3 regions of the Halomonas tibetensis genome follow, and region 2 is predicted to be linked to each of the others. Evidence: predicted binding sites of a transcription regulator. Region 2 holds the regulator's gene; each other region holds the start of a gene.
The links. The regulator LexA, encoded in region 2, represses DNA repair genes until DNA is damaged. The targets are predictions, from matches to a motif close to TACTGTNTANNTANACAGTA.
Positions count from the first base shown of each region.

Region 1: recA (recombinase RecA) is a predicted target of LexA. The motif match lies at 1,454-1,473, and genes of this name have one in related genera.
Region 3: ACFODV_RS12950 (DNA adenine methylase) is a predicted target of LexA. The motif match lies at 1,335-1,354, and genes of this name have one in related genera.

Region 1 is NZ_JBHRSQ010000012.1:115,580-117,848, reverse strand. Features, by position in the region: gene ACFODV_RS09660 (regulatory protein RecX) at 1-358, opposite strand, end outside; gene recA (recombinase RecA) at 362-1,426, opposite strand; gene ACFODV_RS09650 (CinA family protein) at 1,532-2,044, opposite strand; gene mutS (DNA mismatch repair protein MutS) at 2,150-2,269, shown strand, end outside.
Region 2 is NZ_JBHRSQ010000008.1:233,547-235,815, reverse strand. Features, by position in the region: gene nagZ (beta-N-acetylhexosaminidase) at 1-44, opposite strand, end outside; gene ACFODV_RS06135 (TetR/AcrR family transcriptional regulator) at 152-817, opposite strand; gene lexA (transcriptional repressor LexA) at 1,105-1,755, shown strand; gene dinB (DNA polymerase IV) at 1,788-2,269, shown strand, end outside.
Region 3 is NZ_JBHRSQ010000017.1:63,467-65,735, reverse strand. Features, by position in the region: gene ACFODV_RS12950 (DNA adenine methylase) at 1-1,067, opposite strand, end outside; partial or broken gene ACFODV_RS12945 (IS1380 family transposase) at 1,521-2,269, shown strand, end outside.

The sequences.
Region 1 (2,269 bases), on a different contig from region 2:
CGCAGGCCAGAGTGAACCAGTCGGCTCCACCCTGCTCGCCCCCCTGCTCGTCCCCCTGCGCCTGTGCGAACACGGTGCGAATCAGTTCGCGCTCGATACCACGCTGGGAAAGCGCCTGACGGATCTTCAGCGGCCCCTGGCCACGCATGATGCGCGAGCGCAGGAAGCTCTCGGCGAAGCGTTCATCGGACTGCAGGCCCTGCTCGGCCAGGGCGTCGAGGCACTCGGCGATGGCGTCCACGCCATGGGCCTTCGCCGAGAGCCTGCTGACCAGCTCGGCGCGGGAATACTCGCGCCGAGCCAGCAGACGAAGGGCATCCTCCCTGGGCGTGGAGTCGCCTGGCGCCTTAGCGTTCATGGGTTAGAGCAGCTCGTCATCGCGGTCATTCTCGGCGGGCACCGCCTCCTTGGCATCTTCCTTCTTGGGCTCAACCGGAGCGAGCAACTGAGTGCGGATCTGGCTCTCGATCTCCTCCATGATGGCCGGATTATCCTCGAGGAACTGGGCGGCATTGGCCTTGCCCTGGCCAATCTTGTTGCCCTGGTAGCTGTACCAGGCACCGGCCTTGTCGACGAGCTTGCACTGCACGCCGAGATCTACCACCTCGCCGGCGTGATAGATGCCCTTGCCGTAGAGGATCTGAAACTCGGCCTGTCGGAACGGCGGGGCCACCTTGTTCTTGACCACCTTGACGCGGGTCTCGTTGCCGGTGACTTCGTCGCCCTGCTTCACCGAGCCGGTGCGGCGAATGTCCAGACGCACGCTGGCATAGAACTTCAGTGCGTTACCGCCGGTGGTGGTCTCGGGGCTGCCAAACATCACGCCGATCTTCATGCGGATCTGGTTGATGAATACCACCATGCAGTTGGCATTCTTGATGTTGCCGGTGATCTTGCGCAGCGCCTGGGACATCAAGCGGGCCTGCAGGCCGACGTGGGAGTCGCCCATTTCGCCCTCGATCTCGGCGCGAGGTGTCAGCGCCGCGACCGAGTCGATGACAATCACGTCGACGCCGCCGGAGCGCACCAGCATGTCGCAGATCTCCAGGGCCTGCTCGCCGTTATCGGGCTGGGAGACCAGCAGGTCATCCAGGTTGACGCCGAGCTTCTCGGCGTAGCTCGGATCCAATGCGTGCTCGGCGTCGATGAAGGCGCAGGTCTTGCCCTGCTTCTGCGCCTGGGCAATCACTGACAGTGACAAGGTGGTCTTGCCCGAGGACTCCGGACCGAAGATCTCGACCACCCGACCCAGCGGTACGCCACCGATGCCCAGGGCGATATCGAGACCCAGCGAGCCGGTGGAGATCGAGGGCATGACCACGCGTGGAGCGTCGCCAAGACGCATCACGGTGCCCTTGCCAAACTGGCGCTCAATCTGAGATAGCGCGGCATTCAGCGCCTTGGAGCGATTGTCATCCTGAGCCATGTCGGATCTCCTGATCGGGGTATAAAATACTGTATGACTGCACAGTATTATGGCGAAAAAGGTCCGGCAGGACCAGTGTAAATTCCGCCCGGATACGGGTAGGGCTCAGCGGGCCTCGAGGCGGCGGACCAACCCGACCAGCGATTCTCGCACCGCCTGCTCGCGCACGGCGAAGCGGTCGCCCGAATAGCGATGGCATTCGGCCTCGGCGTCTTGATCATTGCCCCAGGCAAGCCAAACGGTGCCCACCGGCTTCTCGGCACTGCCGCCACCGGGACCGGCCACGCCGCTGATCGCCACGCCAAGCGCCGCGCCACTATCGCGACAAGCGCCGGCCACCATTGCCTCGACCACTTCGCGGCTGACCGCACCGTGAGTCTCGAGCAGCGCCTCGGACACGCCTAACAGACGAGACTTGGCGGCGTTGGAGTAGGTCACATAGCCGGTCTCGAACCAGTCGGAGCTGCCGGCCACTGAGGTGATGGCGCTGGCCACTCCACCGCCGGTGCACGACTCGGCGCAGGTGATCATCACGCCCTGCTCTCGACATAGCCGGCCAAGGCGCTCGGCCAAGGTGTTGAGGTCGAGATTGGCAAGGCTGGCAGCGGAATGGGACATGGGTGGCCTCCTGAGTCATCTGCAATCGCTCCTGACGAAGTCGATGCCTGGACGGTAGAATACTGGCTTTTGCCAGCGAGTGCAGAGCCTCAACAGGGATCCGCGATGTCACAGGCCAGCCCCCCCCAAACGCCGATGATGGCCCAGTACCTGAAGATCAAGCGCGAACACCCCGACGTGCTGCTCTTTTACCGCATGGGCGACTTCTACGAGCTCTTCTTCGAC
Region 2 (2,269 bases):
GTACCTTCCAGGTCAAGCATCACCGGACCAAGGGTCGTGGGCATGATCGATTCCATGGCATGAAAGGGGTAAGAGTTTAAAGGGACAAGAGTCTAGGGCATCGCTAGCGGGAGTGACAGCGCCGCCGGCGCCCATGGCAATCAAGCACCGTTCAGGCTTCCTGGGCTGCCAGCGTAACCGGCGTCGGCAGCGGAGCCTGCATGGCGGCGACCACCACCGGGCGCAGGCGTCGGATCAGATCGCGCACCGTGACATGTTCCTGATAATCCTTCTCGGCGATGTCGCGGAGCGCGTCAAGGCCGGAGAGGGTGAAGATCACCGTGCCGAGCATGAAGTGAAGGCGCCAGAAGCGTTCGGCATCGGGAAGCTCGGGAGTGGCCTGGCGAACCAGTTCGGTGAAGCGGGTAAAGACGCTGCCGTACTCCTCCTGAATATAGCGGCGCAGGTGCCCTTGGGCCTGGCTGTAAGCGAGCCCCAGCAGGCGCATGAAGACCTTGAGGCTGTTGCGCTCCGCAGGCACCTCCAGCACGCTGCGCGCCATGGTCTCCAGCAGCTCCTCAAGGGGGATCACCTCGTCGCCGTAGTGAGCCTGGAGCTCGTCCAGGGCGCGGTGAAAGCGCTCGGTGAAGGGGTCAAGATAGCGGGCAAACACCGCCTGGATCAGCGATTTCTTTGAGCCGAAGTGGTAGTTCACCGCGGCCAGATTAACCTTGGCCTTGCTGGTGATGGTGCGCAGCGAGGTCTCGGCGAAGCCACGCTCGGCGAACAGCACCTCGGCCGTATCAAGGATGCGGGTGACGGTGTCGGTCTGGGCCATTTGGAGAGTCCCGATAAAAAGTCCCGATAGAAAGTCCCGATATAGAGTCCCGATAAGAATCCCGGTCATAAACAGGTGTTTCAAACGTAAAATGAATTGTAAGCCAGCCGAAGCACCATTCTCAATGCCCGGCGGGACAACGCGTTTTAAACGAAGCCTTACTTCTATCAGCGCGACGGAGGCTTCTGGTGGGCGCCAGCAAAACACCCATTACTGGATGGAATAACATGCTGTATACTTGATCACTAACGTATTCACCCAGTCGCCGATTCCGCCTCGGAGGTCGCATGGCACGCCCCCTCACCCAGCGCCAGCAAAACGTCTATGACTTTATCGTCAAGACCCTCCAGGACCTTGGCTATCCGCCCACCCGGGCCGAGATTGCCCGGGCCCTGGGGTTCCGCTCTCCCAACGCCGCCGAAGAGCACCTGCGGGCGCTCGAGAAGAAGGGCGCCATCCGCATGATCGCAGGCACCTCCCGCGGCATACGCCTACCCGCCCAGGAGCAGGAACCCGTCGCTGAGGGCGATGCCCCGCTGCAGGGGCTGGCAATCATCGGCGAAGTGGCTGCGGGAAGCCCGATCCTAGCCGCCGAGCATATCGATCGCTACTGCCCGTTGCCCCCTGAGTACTTCACGCCCCGGGCCGACTACCTGCTTAGGGTCCGCGGCCTTTCCATGAAGGATGTCGGTATCCTGGAGGGTGATCTGCTTGCCGTGCACCGCACCGAGCGGGTGCGCGACGGCCAGATCGTGGTAGCGCGCCTGGAGGACGAGGTAACCGTGAAGCGCTTCCAGCGCAGCGGACACGTGGTCACCCTGAGCGCCGAGAATTCAGAGTTCGCTCCCATCGAGGTAGACCTGCGCCATCAAGCGCTGGAGATCGAGGGCATCGGGGTGGGCGTGATTCGCGGCGGCAGCGGCCAGGCACTGGGGTAGGCGCCGACAAGGGCCCTTACCGAGTTTGCCCCATGAGAAAGATCCTTCATGCCGACTGCGACTGCTTCTTCGCGGCGGTGGAAATGCGCGACAACCCCGCGCTCACGGAACTGCCGCTGGCTATCGGTGGAAGTCCCGAGCGACGCGGGGTCATCGCCACCTGCAACTACCCCGCCCGGGTCTTCGGCATCCATTCGGCGATGCCCACGGCCCGAGCCTTGCGCCTCTGCCCCCACCTCACCCTGCTGCCCGGCAACTTCGACAAGTACCGCGACGTCTCTCAGCAGGTCCAGGCGATCTTCCATGAGCTGACTCCTCTGGTGGAGCCCCTCTCCCTGGACGAGGCCTTCCTCGACGTCAGTGAGGTGGAGCGCTTTTCCGGCAGCGCCACCTGGATGGCCCGCTGGCTCAAGGAAGAGAGCCTCGCGCGCACCGGCATCACCCTCTCCGTGGGGGTGGCGCCCAACAAGTTCCTGGCCAAGATAGCCAGCGACTGGGAAAAGCCCAACGGCCT
Region 3 (2,269 bases), on a different contig from region 2:
TTAGCAGCCATGAAGTTTTTATTCTGAACAATTGATAGCCGGTCCACAGGCTTCTCTAATTCCACCAAAAACTCGCTTACATCCGAACCAGTTTTGCTGGCAGCCTTGTTGGGCCTATAGCGGCCAATCTCTCCCATGGGATGAATAGTGAAATCACTGATCTTCGAGAGCTCGGCTTTCATTTCCTCCATACAAATATGCCCTTCACTGCTATACGACAGCAAAATTTTTTGTGCCTCAAGATTACTTACCAGTTGCGATAGCGTTTTAAGGGCCCGGGTCTTATAGCAGAAATCTGAGGCTCGATCTTTCCAGGGCCGTAGGCCTGCAACACCTTCCACCCTTGGCTCATCGTCTAATGCTACTGTTTCAAGAATATGGTAATAACTAGCGTACTGACGCTTGGTATATGGGGGATCTAGGTAGACTAAGTCTTGGGGGCTATTATGCACATCGAACACATCACCCACTGTGGCCTGCACGCATACGCTTGTTGCTTTTAGCTCCCTACATCGCATAGCGATTTTCTCTTGGGACTGGCTGGTCCACTTGGAGAGGAAGCAGCCAAAAGTCCCTGCAATGTTGGCCACACGGTTCAAGGCACCAAAGAGATCTGCGATCAACAGTCTCTCTTCGATCTCATCAATAAGGTTCGCTTCTCTCCATCCTGAAATTAGAGTTCTCATGGCGTCGATCCGAGCCGCATTATCTTCGGTAAAGTACCTTCGTTCAATTCCACACAAATCAAATGAAGCAGGACTATACATGCTCCACATAGAGCCTCTGTTTGGCGTCGCTGCATTGAGTTTATCAATAGCTTTAGCGTAGCCACCAAGCTTATTAAAGGAGGCCTGTTCCTGGCTAATTAGTCGTGCCCCGGCAGAGATTACTGCTGATTGTAGATTATCGTTAATCCTTATGTTCCAGCCAAGCTTCGCGGCTGCCTCAGCCACCACACCTGTCCCGCATAAAGCATCTATAAAGAAAGCACCTTCCTTGGGGGGGCCAATGAAAGTGATGATCTTTTCGACAAGCCTAGACTTCGATCCAATATAGCGAAAACTCATACCTCTACTCCCTTATGAACTCCACGGTCACAATTTTATTTTTTGTGAACGTGGTACGTCGAAGCCTGGTGCCCACCGGTACGATACCCTTACATGCACAATAATTCATCAGCAGCACTTCGAACATGTTCACCATACTATGCTGCTCCTCGCCAGCGGCCTCTTTCAAGGCTTTCTTGAGGTCTGGTGAGGATCGCATGTTCAACATCTCGGCCTTGATGTCAATGAATTGCATGATGGTGCCCTGCATGTGACCGCACAGGAATCTAGTGTACGGACATACAGGGGTTTCTGAAAACCCTTTCGGGGAGGGCCGTCATCCACCATGTGGCATAGACCGGGTCCGCAGTGACTACTCGTGGCTCTGTGGCTTCGGCATCATTTAATCCCGACTAATTCATGAAGGCAGCCTGAAAACGAAGATGGCGAGTAGTTTTCTTTTGTAGAATCAAACTGTTCCTGCCAGAGCACGATTCAAGAGGACCACTCGCCATGGGTGAAACCCTAATGACCTGGTCGCCTTCCTGCAATAGCCCTGTCCGTGACGAGCTGAGCGGACGCCGCACCACCAGCGACAGCGGCGCATTGCTGCTGCGAGAAGCCCTCGATAAAAGCGGTAGGATCGAGGCGCTCGAAGTCAATCTTGTCGATTAACGCTACCCCCTGCGTATCCGCCACTCGCTGGCCCGTCAGCTTCGAACATTGGTCTTGCAGCGGTCGATTGGCTGGATCGGCCTGAGTGACACCCAATCTTTGCGGCGTGATCCACTCTAGCGACTAGCCGGCAGCGATGCGCGCGAAATAACGCCGCTGGTCCAGGATCGTCCGTCGCCCTCCACGCTGTCTCGGTTGCTGCCCTACCTAGGGCACGATGACAACCTCGATACCGTGCATGAGGACCTGATTTGGTTGGCAATCTGGCGGTTGAGCTCGCCGAACGGTGGCGAACGGCCAGAGAGCCTGACGCTGGACATCGACGGTCTGCCGATCGAGGAGCATGGCCACCATGGGGGCTCAGCCAACCACGGCCATGTCGGCGCCCGCATCTACTAACCACTGATCGCCTCTCTAGCCGAGACCGGCGATATGGTGGGCGGTCTGCTACGCGAGGGCAATGCCGGCCCGGCCGAGAACGCCGACACCTGTATTCCGCACCTGGTGCGACGGCTCAACGAAGGCACCGGTGCCGAGGTTCGCGTGCG